3 regions of the Pseudocitrobacter sp. CD920760 genome follow, and region 3 is predicted to be linked to each of the others. Evidence: predicted binding sites of a transcription regulator. Region 3 holds the regulator's gene; each other region holds the start of a gene.
The links. The regulator PurR, encoded in region 3, represses purine synthesis genes. The targets are predictions, from matches to a motif close to CANGCAAACGTTTGCNTG.
Positions count from the first base shown of each region.

Region 1: carA (glutamine-hydrolyzing carbamoyl-phosphate synthase small subunit) is a predicted target of PurR. The motif match lies at 2,294-2,311, and genes of this name have one in related genera.
Region 2: glyA (serine hydroxymethyltransferase) is a predicted target of PurR. The motif match lies at 2,015-2,032, and genes of this name have one in related genera.

Region 1 covers NZ_CM173490.1:759,625-763,883, reverse strand. The annotation lists gene carB (carbamoyl-phosphate synthase large subunit) at 1-907, opposite strand, end outside; gene carA (glutamine-hydrolyzing carbamoyl-phosphate synthase small subunit) at 926-2,074, opposite strand; gene dapB (4-hydroxy-tetrahydrodipicolinate reductase) at 2,529-3,350, opposite strand; gene rihC (ribonucleoside hydrolase RihC) at 3,615-4,259, opposite strand, start outside.
Region 2 covers NZ_CM173490.1:3,916,412-3,920,670, forward strand. The annotation lists gene hcaD (phenylpropionate dioxygenase ferredoxin reductase subunit) at 1-44, shown strand, start outside; gene AC1MKH_RS18330 (DoxX family protein) at 131-553, shown strand; gene glyA (serine hydroxymethyltransferase) at 656-1,909, opposite strand; gene hmpA (NO-inducible flavohemoprotein) at 2,225-3,415, shown strand; gene glnB (nitrogen regulatory protein P-II) at 3,536-3,874, opposite strand; gene glrR (two-component system response regulator GlrR) at 3,942-4,259, opposite strand, start outside.
Region 3 covers NZ_CM173490.1:2,901,095-2,905,353, reverse strand. The annotation lists gene punC (purine nucleoside transporter PunC) at 1-423, opposite strand, end outside; gene punR (DNA-binding transcriptional activator PunR) at 532-1,464, shown strand; gene purR (HTH-type transcriptional repressor PurR) at 1,461-2,486, opposite strand; gene cydH (cytochrome bd-I oxidase subunit CydH) at 2,781-2,870, shown strand; gene AC1MKH_RS13565 (MFS transporter) at 3,032-4,198, shown strand; gene sodB (superoxide dismutase [Fe]) at 4,237-4,259, opposite strand, start outside.

The DNA of each region.
Region 1 (4,259 bases), 2.1 Mb from region 3:
GCGGGTTCATTTCGATAACAATCAGACGACCATTTTTCGGGTTAACCGAGAACTGGACGTTAGAACCGCCGGTTTCGACGCCGATTTCACGCAGTACCGCCATCGAGGCGTTACGCATGATTTGATATTCTTTATCGGTCAGCGTTTGGGCTGGTGCGACAGTGATGGAGTCACCGGTGTGGATACCCATCGCATCGAAGTTTTCGATAGAGCAGACGATGATGCAGTTGTCGTTTTTATCACGCACCACTTCCATCTCGTACTCTTTCCAGCCAATCAGTGATTCATCAATCAGCAGTTCGTTGGTTGGGGAGAGATCCAGACCGCGCTCGCAGATTTCTTCGAACTCTTCGCGGTTATAAGCGATACCGCCGCCGGTGCCGCCCATGGTAAAGGATGGACGGATAATGCACGGGAAGCCAACGTCAGCGGCAACCGCCAGTGCTTCTTCCATAGTGTGCGCGATACCGGAACGCGCGGTATCGAGACCGATTTTCTTCATCGCGACGTCGAAGCGACGGCGATCTTCTGCTTTATCAATCGCGTCTGCGGTGGCACCAATCATGGTGACGCCGAACTCTTCCAGCACGCCCTGACGTTCCAGTTCCAGCGCGCAGTTCAGCGCTGTCTGGCCGCCCATGGTCGGCAGCACCGCATCCGGGCGCTCTTTTTCAATAATCTTGCGCACCACTTCCCACTGAATCGGCTCGATGTAGGTCGCATCGGCCATTTCCGGGTCGGTCATGATGGTTGCCGGGTTGGAGTTTACCAGAATGACGCGGTAACCCTCTTCACGCAGCGCTTTACACGCCTGGGCGCCGGAGTAGTCAAACTCACACGCCTGGCCGATAACAATCGGGCCCGCACCCAGAATCAGGATACTTTTTATGTCTGTACGTTTTGGCATGGCTCTTATAACTCCTGATTATTTCGCGGACTGACGATATTGCTCAATAAGCTCGATAAAGTGGTCGAACAGCGGTGCGGCATCGTGCGGGCCTGGGCTCGCTTCCGGGTGCCCCTGGAAACTGAACGCTGGCTTATCGGTACGGTGAATACCTTGCAGCGTGCCGTCGAACAGGGATTTATGCGTCACGCGCAGATTCGCAGGCAGCGTTGCTTCATCCACCGCGAAACCATGGTTCTGCGCGGTGATCATCACCACGTTCTTATCGATATCTTTCACCGGATGGTTGCCGCCGTGGTGGCCGAACTTCATCTTGATGGTCTTCGCACCGCTCGCCAGCGCCAGCAGCTGATGGCCAAGGCAGATGCCGAATACCGGAATGTCGGTTTCGAGGAATTTCTGAATCGCGGTAATCGCGTAATCACATGGTGCCGGGTCGCCTGGGCCGTTGGAGAGGAACACGCCGTCCGGGTTCATCTTCAGCACATCTTCCGCAGACGTTTGCGCCGGAACGATGGTCAGGCGACAGCCACGGTCAACCAGCATGCGCAGAATATTGCGTTTCGCGCCAAAATCGTAGGCAACGACGTGGAATGGCAGCTCTTCTTCTTTTTTGGCTTCCGGCAGCTCTTCTGCCAGTGTCCAGCTACCCTGCGTCCAGCTGTAGGATTCGCGGGTGGTGACTTCTTTCGCCAGGTCCATTCCGTTCAGGCCCGGGAATGCACGGGCTTTTTCCAGCGCCAGCGCCGCATCGAGGTTATCCCCTGCGATGATGCAACCGTTCTGTGCGCCCTTCTCGCGCAGCAGACGCGTCAGCTTACGGGTATCGATATCGGCAATCGCCACGATGTTATGGCGTTTCAGGTAGGAAGAGAGGTCTTCAGTATTGCGGTAGTTGCTGGCAATCAGCGGCAGGTCACGGATAACCAAACCTTGCGCATGAACCTGAGAAGACTCTTCGTCAGCAGCATTGGTGCCGACATTGCCGATATGAGGATAAGTAAGAGTAACGATTTGGCGAGAATAGGAAGGATCAGTGAGGATTTCTTGATAACCGGTCATTGAAGTATTGAAAACGACTTCCCCAACCGCCGAACCTGTTGCCCCTATGGCCCGACCGTGAAACTGGGTTCCGTCTTCCAGAACCAATAGCGCTGACTTAATCAAAACACCCTCCAGAGAATATTCACTCACTTTATTTGCATATTAATTCACAATGGTGACATAAATCAATGCAAATCTGCTTACCTTTGAATTTCTGGCAAACGGCGGCATTCTAGAGAGAGCCCAGACAAAAGTCTACCTTAAAGGGCATTTTTTATTATTATTTTGCGCCACTGGCTTTAACTGACGCTTTTAACAGGCAAAAAGATCATCTAACTCACACTGTAAAACGCTTGCGGGGCTTAAAGAATGTTAAAAATGGACTTGGGCGTGAAAAAAGTAGACCGGATGGTCAAAATTTACATTTAAACAACCAACAACACCAAGATAAGTTGTTATTTTATGCATTTCACACACAAAACAACGCGAGACTAATAAAATAAAGGGCGATAAAATATCGCCCTATGCAATCAATACCTTACTGACTGCAATACCACATCACGATGGGTAATAAATACTATAATTCATTAAGATTAAGCACATCACGCATATCAAAAAGACCGTTTTGTTTCGACTTGAGCCATAAAGCCGAACGCACCGCGCCATTGGCAAACGTCATGCGGCTGGACGCTTTGTGCGTAATCTCCACGCGTTCACCAATATCGGCGAACATCGCCGTATGTTCGCCGACGATATCGCCCGCACGCACGGTCGCAAAACCGATAGTGCCCGGTACGCGCTCACCGGTATAACCTTCACGGCTGTAAACGGCGCACTCTTTCAGATCTTTATCCAGCGCCGAGGCAATCGCCTCGCCCATCGCCAGCGCCGTGCCTGATGGCGCATCCACTTTGTGACGATGGTGCGCTTCAATAATTTCGATGTCGGTATAGTCGCCCATCACTTTGGCCGCTTTTTCCAGCAGCTTCAGCATGACGTTCACGCCTACGCTGAAGTTGGCCGCAAAGACAATCGCTATCTCCTGAGAGGCATCGCGAATAGCCTGCTTGCCTGCATCATCAAAACCGGTGGTCCCGATAACCATGCCTTTCCCGTGCTCACGGCAGAACGCCAAATGCGTCAGCGTGCCTTCCGGGCGGGTAAAATCGATAAATACATCAAAATCATCTTTAACCGAGTCGAGGCTGCTCTGAACGGTTACGCCAGTTTTCCCCGCGCCCGCCAGTTCGCCCGCATCACTGCCCAGCAGGCTGGAACCTTCGCGCTCCAGCGCCGCGCCCAACTGAACGCCTTCCATTGCGATCGCCGCCTGAATTAACTGGCGCCCCATACGTCCACCGGCCCCGGCAATGGCAACACGGATTTGTGCATCATGCATAGCTATTCTCTTTTGTTAATTTTGCGTAAACCGTTCTCAGAGTAACCAGCCCGCCCGGAGGCCGCCAGCCGAAAACGCCCATAATTAGAATTAAATGATAAACAGAGGGGAATATCAGTAAAAGCCATGATTCATCGGAAAGGACGAATCATGGCTAAAGCTGAAAGGTTAAGGCGTAAATCTAACGCTTTTACACCGTTCTAATGGAAAGTGTCTGAGTTATTGTCATTTCCCAACAGAATTATTCTCTGCGTAAGAAGACACCTAGGGCGCAAGTCGGAGCACCTCCGCCACCCACTTACGGAATCCGTCCACATCCAGCCCCAGCGCAACCTGCACATTCGCCGGTTGGCCGAGTCGGTCCTCAATATCCACCACGGTGGTACCGGCGGTATAGGTTCCCTGCGTCTCGACGGCGACAAAGCACGGTTTCAGGGTAAACAGTTCCGGTCGCACCAGCCACGCGATAGCGCAGAGATCGTGCATGCGCAGGCCGCTTTGCATGCTGCCGCTGCGGTAGTGGCTGAACAACGAATGCAGCATTTTGCCGGTTTTATTGAGAGCCGGGAGCGTTGCCAGATAGTCCGGTGTCAACACGGCCTGGTTAGTCACATCCAGGCCGCACATCACAATTTCCAGCCCACTCTGGAAAACCTGCGCAGCGGCTTCCGGGTCGATAGCGATGTTAAATTCGGCGTTTGGCGTGAAATTACCCCGCCCGGCCGAACCACCCATAATTACCAGGCGGCGGATATTAAACTGGCACTCCGGATACTGAGAGAACAGCAGCGCGATATTGGTGAGTGGGCCGATGGCGACCAGCGTGACAGGTTCAGGTGAGTGCATCAGCGCATCGCGAATGGCGATAAACGCCGGTTTCTCCAGCGGCTGACGCTGATGTTCGGTAAA
Region 2 (4,259 bases), 1.0 Mb from region 3:
TCGATGCGCTGACCGATGAAAGCATGGTGCTTAAGTCGCTGTAAGTCAGTAAACATAACGGCGCGTCGCGTGGCAGAGTGTCACATTGTGTATTACGTTTTAAGAACACGTCTTAACACAATGGAAGACTATGAACACACTACGTTATTTCGACTTTGGCACATCGCGTTCGCTGATGTTGCTTATCGCGCGCATCGCTCTCGTTCTGCTGTTTATCCTTTTCGGTTATCCGAAAATGCTGGGCTTTGAGGGCACGGTTCAGTATATGGCGTCCTCGGGCGCGCCAGTGCCAACGCTGTCGGCGATTATCGCCATCATTATGGAAGTGCCGGTCGCCATTCTGATTGTACTGGGCTTCTTCACGCGCCCGCTGGCGGTTATCTTTATTTTCTATACGCTGGGTACGGCGGTGATTGGTCACCATTACTGGGATATGACCGGTGATGCGGTGGTGCCAAATATGATTAACTTCTGGAAAAACGTCAGTATCGCGGGCGGTTTCCTGCTGCTGGCAATTACCGGGCCGGGCGCGATTTCGCTGGATCGCCGGTAAACAAATTTGTAGGCTGGATAAGGCGTTTACGCCGCCATCCGGCAAAATGATGGACACAAAAAAGGCCGCTTGCGCGGCCTTTTCTTATTCTGCAAAACAGAATTATGCGTAAACCGGGAAGCGTGCGCAGATATCCAGAACTTTACCTTTGATGCGCTCGATAACCGCTTCATCATTGATATTGTCCAGAACGTCACACATCCAGCCAGCCAGTTCCTTCGCTTCCGCTTCTTTGAAGCCACGGCGGGTGATTGCCGGAGAACCGATACGGATACCGGAGGTCACAAACGGGCTCTTCGGATCGTTCGGCACGCTGTTTTTGTTGACGGTGATGTTGGCGCGGCCCAGGGCGGCGTCAGCTTCTTTACCGGTCAGGTTTTTGTCAACCAGGTCCAGCAGGAACAGGTGGTTTTCAGTACCGCCGGAAACCACTTTGTAGCCACGGTTCAGGAACACTTCAACCATCGCTTTGGCGTTTTTCGCAACCTGCTTCTGGTAAACTTTGAACTCAGGTTCCATCGCTTCTTTCAGTGCTACCGCTTTACCGGCAATCACGTGCATCAGCGGGCCGCCCTGCGCATTTGGGAAGACAGCGGAGTTCAGTTTTTTGTACAGCTCTTCGTCACCGCCTTTCGCCAGGATCAGGCCGCCACGCGGACCCGCCAGGGTTTTATGGGTGGTGGTGGTCACAACGTGCGCGTGCGGAACCGGGTTCGGATAAACGCCCGCGGCAATCAGACCCGCAACGTGGGCCATATCGACAAACAGATATGCGCCGATGCTGTCAGCGATTTCACGCATTTTTGCCCAGTCAACGATACCGGAGTAAGCAGAGAAACCACCGATGATCATCTTCGGTTTATGCTCTTTAGCCTGCTTCGCCATGTCTTCGTAGTCAATTTTACCGGACTCATCAATACCGTAAGGGATGATGTTGTACAGTTTACCGGAGAAGTTTACCGGGGAGCCGTGAGTCAGGTGACCGCCCTGCGCCAGGTTCATACCCAGAACGGTATCGCCCGGCTGCAGCAGTGCGGTGTAGACCGCGAAGTTAGCCTGTGAACCGGAGTGCGGCTGAACGTTAGCGTAGTCTGCGCCAAACAGCTCTTTCGCACGGTCGATAGCCAGTTGCTCAACGATATCCACATACTCGCAACCGCCGTAGTAGCGTTTGCCCGGATAACCTTCAGCGTATTTGTTGGTCAGCTGAGAACCCTGTGCCTGCATAACGCGCGGGCTGGTGTAGTTTTCGGAGGCGATCAGTTCGATGTGCTCTTCCTGACGTACTTTTTCCTGCTCCATAGCCTGCCACAGTTCGGCATCATAATCGGCAATGTTCATTTCACGCTTTAACATCCGCATCTCCTGACTCAGCTAACAGTAAATTTTTTAAGCCCTGATGGACAACGGCCAACAGTATAACTGATTAGTTCTGCGATAACAGGTCTTGACAAAGGATTTTACGCAAACGTTTTCCTTCACGCCGCACAAGGGCTTGAGGAATAAAGGCTCGCCAAATTTCAACGGATATCTTTTCAGGTTTGTGATGCAAATTCTTCACGTTGTAACCAACATGATGCATTGTTACAAAGAACCATTTACAAAGCAGGGGTATTTTTATAAGATGCATTCAATATGCAACAATAGATAATTGTAAAAAGGAAGCCTGCCATGCTTGATGCTCAAACCATTGCTACCGTCAAAGCCACTATTCCCCTGCTGGTTGAAACCGGCCCCAAACTCACCGCCCACTTTTATGACCGGATGTTTACCCACAACCCGGAACTGAAAGAGATTTTCAATATGAGCAACCAGCGCAACGGCGACCAGCGTGAAGCGCTGTTCAATGCCATTGCAGCCTACGCCAGCAATATTGAAAACCTGCCTGCCCTGCTGCCTGCGGTCGAGAAAATCGCGCAGAAACACACCAGCTTCCAGATTAAACCTGAGCAGTACGACATCGTGGGCGCGCACCTGCTGGCGACGCTGGACGAAATGTTCAGCCCGGGTCAGGACGTGCTGGACGCATGGGGGAAAGCCTACGGCGTGCTGGCGGGAGTATTTATCAACCGTGAAGCAGAAATCTACCAGCAGAACGCCAACAAAACCGGCGGCTGGGAAGGCACACGCCCGTTCCGCATCGTGGCGAAAACGCCGCGTAGCGCCCTCATCACCAGCTTTGAATTTGAACCGGTGGACGGCGGCGCGGTCGCTGATTATCAGCCGGGCCAGTATCTGGCGGTCTGGCTGAAACCGGAAGGCTTCCCGCATCAGGAGATTCGTCAGTATTCTCTAACCCGTAAAGCGGACGGCAAAGGCTACCGTATTGCGGTGAAACGCGAAGACGGTGGCCAGGTATCAAGCTGGCTGCACAACTCCGCGAATGTCGGTGATGTGGTGCATCTGGCGGCACCTGCGGGCGATTTCTTTATGTCCGTGGAAAACAACACCCCGGTGACGCTGATTTCCGCCGGTGTCGGTCAGACGCCAATGCTGGCAATGCTTGATACACTGGCGAAATCCAGCCATACCGCGCAGGTGAACTGGTTCCACGCGGCGGAAAATGGCGATGTGCATGCCTTTGCCGACGAAGTGAAAACCCTGGGTTCCAGCCTGCCGCGCTTTACCGCGCACACCTGGTATCGCCAACCGACCGAGGCAGATCGTCAGGCGGCCGCGTTTGACAGCGAAGGATTGATGGATTTAAGCGCGATGGAAGGTGCGTTCAGCGACCCGGCAATGCAGTTTTATCTCTGTGGCCCGGTCGGCTTTATGCAGTTTGCCGCGAAGCAGTTGGTTGAGCTGCGCGTGAAGCCGGAAAGCATTCATTACGAGTGCTTTGGGCCACATAAGGTGCTGTAATTTTTGCCCTCACCCCGCCCTCTCCCACAGGGAGAGGGAGAAAACCAGCGCAAGAATTGACGCCTGCACAAACCATTCCTTCTCCCTGCGGGAGAGGGTTAGGGTGAGGGGCATACGGCGTTAAATCGCCGCGTCGTCCTCTTCACCCGTACGAATACGGATCACGCGCGCCACGTCAAAGACGAAGATTTTGCCGTCGCCGATTTTGCCCGTTTGCGCCGTGCGAATAATAGTATCCACGCAGGTATCGACGATATCGTCGCTGACCACGATTTCAATTTTGACTTTCGGCAGGAAGTCCACCATGTATTCCGCACCGCGATAGAGCTCGGTGTGGCCTTTCTGACGACCAAAGCCTTTCACTTCGGTTACCGTCATCCCGGTAATACCGACTTCCGCCAGCGCTTCACGTACATCATCCAGTTTGAAGGGTTTAATAATCGCATCAATTTTTTTCATGGTGTTCCTGTTTTTCAGTCGCGTAACCGGTTGCTCACCGTATCATAAATCACGCAAAAGTACGGTGCTACTCTTTAAAATCATTTGCGTCCAGTTCGTGGCGCGAGAGCAGCTTGTAAAACTCCGTACGGTTACGCCCCGCCATTCTCGCGGCGTGGGTCACATTCCCTTTGGTAATTTGCAGCAGCTTGCGCAGGTAGTTGAGTTCAAACTGATTACGCGCTTCGACAAAGGTTGGCAGCGCGGTATTCTCACCTTCCAGCGCCTGCTCGACCAGCGCGTCGCTGATCACCGGCGACGACGTCAGCGCCACGCACTGTTCAATCACGTTCACCAGTTGGCGCACGTTGCCTGGCCAGTTAGCTGCCATCAGGCGTTTCATGGC
Region 3 (4,259 bases):
AAGCCCGACCAGCGGCATGATGGTGGCAAAAATACGGTTAGTCCGCTGTGCCGGAAAATAATCCGTCACCATAGCCTGCCAGGTCACTGCCGCAGCGCAGACTCCAACGGCTTGTACAAAACGCAGAATCAGCAGGGTGGTGGCATCACGAACCCACAGCATACCCAGACAGCCAAAGGCGAAGATGGTCAGACCAATCAGCAGAACAGGCTTGCGGCCATAACGATCTGAAAGCGGCCCCCAAAGCAGCTGCGCGAGAGCAAACCCGGCAAGGAACAGACTCAGGCTGGCGCTGACAGCCGCTGCCGGCGTTTGGAGATCGTTTTGAATCACGGCGAAGGCCGGAAGATACATATCGGTGGCCAAAAAGCCTAATACGCTCAGGCCGGCGAGCCAGACTAAAAATCCTTTCCCAGGTTGCATAAAAACGCCTTTTCTTGTTTTGGAAGAGGCTGAGAGTGTAGAGAGTGAAATTTGCCTTGTGAAACGCTAATATTTGCGTGTTGGTTTCAAAAAATTTGTGAGCAGAAAATGTGGTCTGAATATTCACTGGAAGTCGTGGATGCCGTTGCGCGGAATGGCAGCTTTAGTGGCGCGGCAAATGAGCTGCACCGTGTACCTTCTGCAATCAGTTATACGGTACGTCAACTGGAGGAGTGGCTGGCGGTTCCGCTGTTTGAACGTCGCCACCGGGATGTAGAATTAACCCCCGCCGGGGCATGGTTTTTGAAAGAGGGGCGTTCTGTTATCAAAAAAATGCAGATCACCCGTCAGCAGTGTCAGCAAATTGCTAATGGCTGGAGAGGGCAGTTGGCCATCGCGGTGGACAATATCGTAAAACCAGAGCGCACCCGACAGATGATTGTCGATTTTTATCGCCACTTCAGTGACGTAGAGCTGTTGGTGTATCAGGAGGTATTTAACGGGGTGTGGGATGCACTGGCGGATGGGCGCGTTGAGTTAGCGATTGGCGCGACGCGCGCGATTCCCGTGGGGGGGCGCTATGCGTTTCGCGATATGGGCATGCTGAGCTGGCAGTGTGTGGTAGCCCGTACGCATCCGCTGGCGCAGATGGCGGGGCCGCTCAGTGATGACGTGTTGCGCAACTGGCCGTCGCTGGTGCGCGAAGATACGTCACGTTCGTTACCTAAACGTACTACCTGGTTACTGGACAACCAGAAGCGGGTCGTGGTGCCTGACTGGGAATCGTCAGAAACCTGCTTATCCGCAGGATTATGCGTTGGCATGGTACCAGAGCATTTTGCGCGACCGAAGATAGATAAAGGTGAATGGGTTGCTCTGGAACTGGAAAACCCGTTTCCCGATGCGGCCTGTTGTCTGACCTGGCAGCAAAACGACAGTTCACCGGCGCTAAGCTGGTTACTCGAGTATTTAGGGGACAGTGAAACGCTGAACAACGAATGGTTGCGAACGCCCGATTCGAGCGTCCGCAAAGAGGCTTAACGGCGGTAATCGCGGAACGGGCCGTCGGCCACGGAACGGCGTTCAATCAGGCGCGGGTGCACTTCAATGGACTGCGACTCTTCGCGTTTACTGACAATTCGGTCCATCAGCATATTGAAGGCGGTTTCCCCGAGGGAATCCTTCGGCTGGTGGATGGTGGTCAGCGCCGGGGTAAAGAAACGCGAGTTGCGCACGTTGTCGTAACCAATCAGCGAGATATCCTGCGGCACGCGCAGCCCCATTTCGTCTGCGGCGCACAACGCGCCCATCGCCATGACATCGCCACCACAGAAGATAGCGGTAGGGCGCGGATTCTGGGACAGTATTTGCTGCATCGCGCGATAGCCGGATTCCGGTTCGAAATCGCCCTGCACAATCCAGTTTTCCGGCACCTTGATCATCATCTCTTCCATGGCTTTCATAAAGCCAGCCAGACGACCTGCGCCGGTATTGCGCTCCAGCGGGCCTGGGATCACGCCAATTTCGCGATGCCCACGTTCCACCAGATAACGACCAGCCATATAGCCGCCTTCGAAGGCGTTATCGATAACTGAGTCGGTAAAGTCAGCTTTCGCTTCGCCCCAGTCCATAACCACCATCGGAATATGACGGTACTCTTCCAGCATCTGCAGCAGCGAATCCGGATATTCGGAACACATCACCAGCAGGCCGTCCACGCGCTTCTGCGCCATCATGGAGAGATACGCGCGCTGTTTTTCAAGGTTGTTCCACGCATTCCCGAGGATCAGGGTATAGCCTTTCTGGAAGCAGTTCTTCTCAACGGCTTCAATAATTTCTGCAAAGTAGGCAGCTTCACTGCTGGTCGCCAACAAACCAATGGACTTGGTGTGATTGACCTTCAGGCTACGGGCCACGGCGCTGGGAGAGTAGTGCAATTCTTTGATTGCCGCCCACACCGCTTCACGCGTCTCTTCGGCGACAAAACGCGTCTTGTTAATCACATGTGATACAGTTGTAGTGGAAACGTTTGCGCGCTTCGCTACATCTTTAATAGTTGCCATTCCATCTCACTCCAGACCCGGGCCTGCCCCTGATCGATTCAATACGAAAACGTTTGCCTTCACTCACCCTGGCGCAATGTTATAAATTGCGGTTCGCCGGGAAAACGACACAGGACGACAGGAGGGGGTCAATGGCCGATACACTTTTTAATAAGCGTCGAATTTTGTCTTATCTTTGCCAAAAGTGGAAGCGCAAAATCGGTTATTGCGTGAAATCCGGGAAGATTTTTGCGAATAAGTGTGCAAAAATGACATAGCTCACTTTTGGTGTGGGGATAATAAGGAGAAAAATTGATGAGTACCGAACTGAAGATGTCAATTACCACCACGGTTATTACGCTGGCGCTGATCGTGGCTGCCGCGCTGACCGCCGTCCTGCATTAACCCATCCTAAAGGGAGAGGCTGCTCTCCCTCTCTGAGATTGTTATCAATTCAGCAAAAATATTTTGCTAATTTGTTCACTTCTGTTTTTTTGTGATTGATGTCATGCTTTTGCTATCTGTTGTCACGCCGCCCTGCGTTTGCGGCAAACCGGAGTCAAAGCATGAAAGTGAATTATCCCTTACTGGCGTTAGCCGTAGGCGCATTCGGGATAGGTACCACCGAATTTTCGCCGATGGGGCTATTACCCGTTATTGCCAAAGGGGTTGATGTCTCGATTCCTGCCGCAGGTATGTTGATCAGCGCCTACGCCGTAGGTGTCATGGTTGGCGCGCCGCTGATGACGCTGCTACTCTCACATCGCGCACGCCGCAACGCCTTAATTTTCCTGATGGCGATTTTTACCCTGGGTAACGTCCTTTCTGCTATCGCCCCGGATTACACCACGCTGATGCTGTCACGCATTATAACCAGCCTCAACCACGGCGCGTTCTTTGGTCTGGGGTCGGTGGTTGCCGCAAGCGTGGTGCCAAAACATAAACAAGCCAGCGCGGTAGCGACCATGTTTATGGGGTTGACCATCGCCAATATCGGTGGCGTTCCGGCGGCCACGTGGCTTGGGGAGACCATCGGCTGGCGCATGTCGTTCCTGGCGACGGCAGGGCTGGGCGTAATTGCAATAATCGGCCTGTGGTTGTCGCTGCCGAAGGGCGGGGCGGGTGAGAAACCAGACGTGAAACGTGAACTGTCGGTGCTGGTACGCCCACAGGTATTGTCTGCGTTGCTCACGACCGTACTGGGCGCTGGGGCGATGTTCACGCTCTATACCTACATTTCTCCGGTTCTGCACACCATCACGAATGCGACGCCTGCCTTTATCACATTAATGCTGGTACTGATTGGCGTGGGCTTCTCAATCGGTAACTATCTTGGCGGTAAATTTGCTGACCGTTCAGTGAGCGGTACGCTGAAAGGTTTTCTGCTGCTGTTGATGCTGATTATGCTGGCGATCCCGTTCCTGGCGCGTACGGAAATCGGCGCGGCGTTCAGTATGGTGGTGTGGGGCGCGGCGACCTTTGCGGTGGTGCCACCATTGCAGATGCGCGTAATGCGTGTTGCGCACGAAGCGCCGGGGCTCTCTTCTTCGGTAAACATTGGCGCGTTTAATCTCGGCAATGCGCTGGGTGCCGTAGCTGGTGGCGCGGTGATCTCCGGTGGACTGGGTTACAGCTTTGTGCCGGTAATGGGGGCGATTGTGGCAGGGTTTGCGCTGCTGCTGGTCTTCTTCAGCAGCCGTTCACAGGGTGAAGAGGCCGTGGTCAGCCAGTAACAAAAACGCAGAAGGGGATACCCTTCTGCGTCATTTCTTTATGCCGCCAGATTCTCAGCAA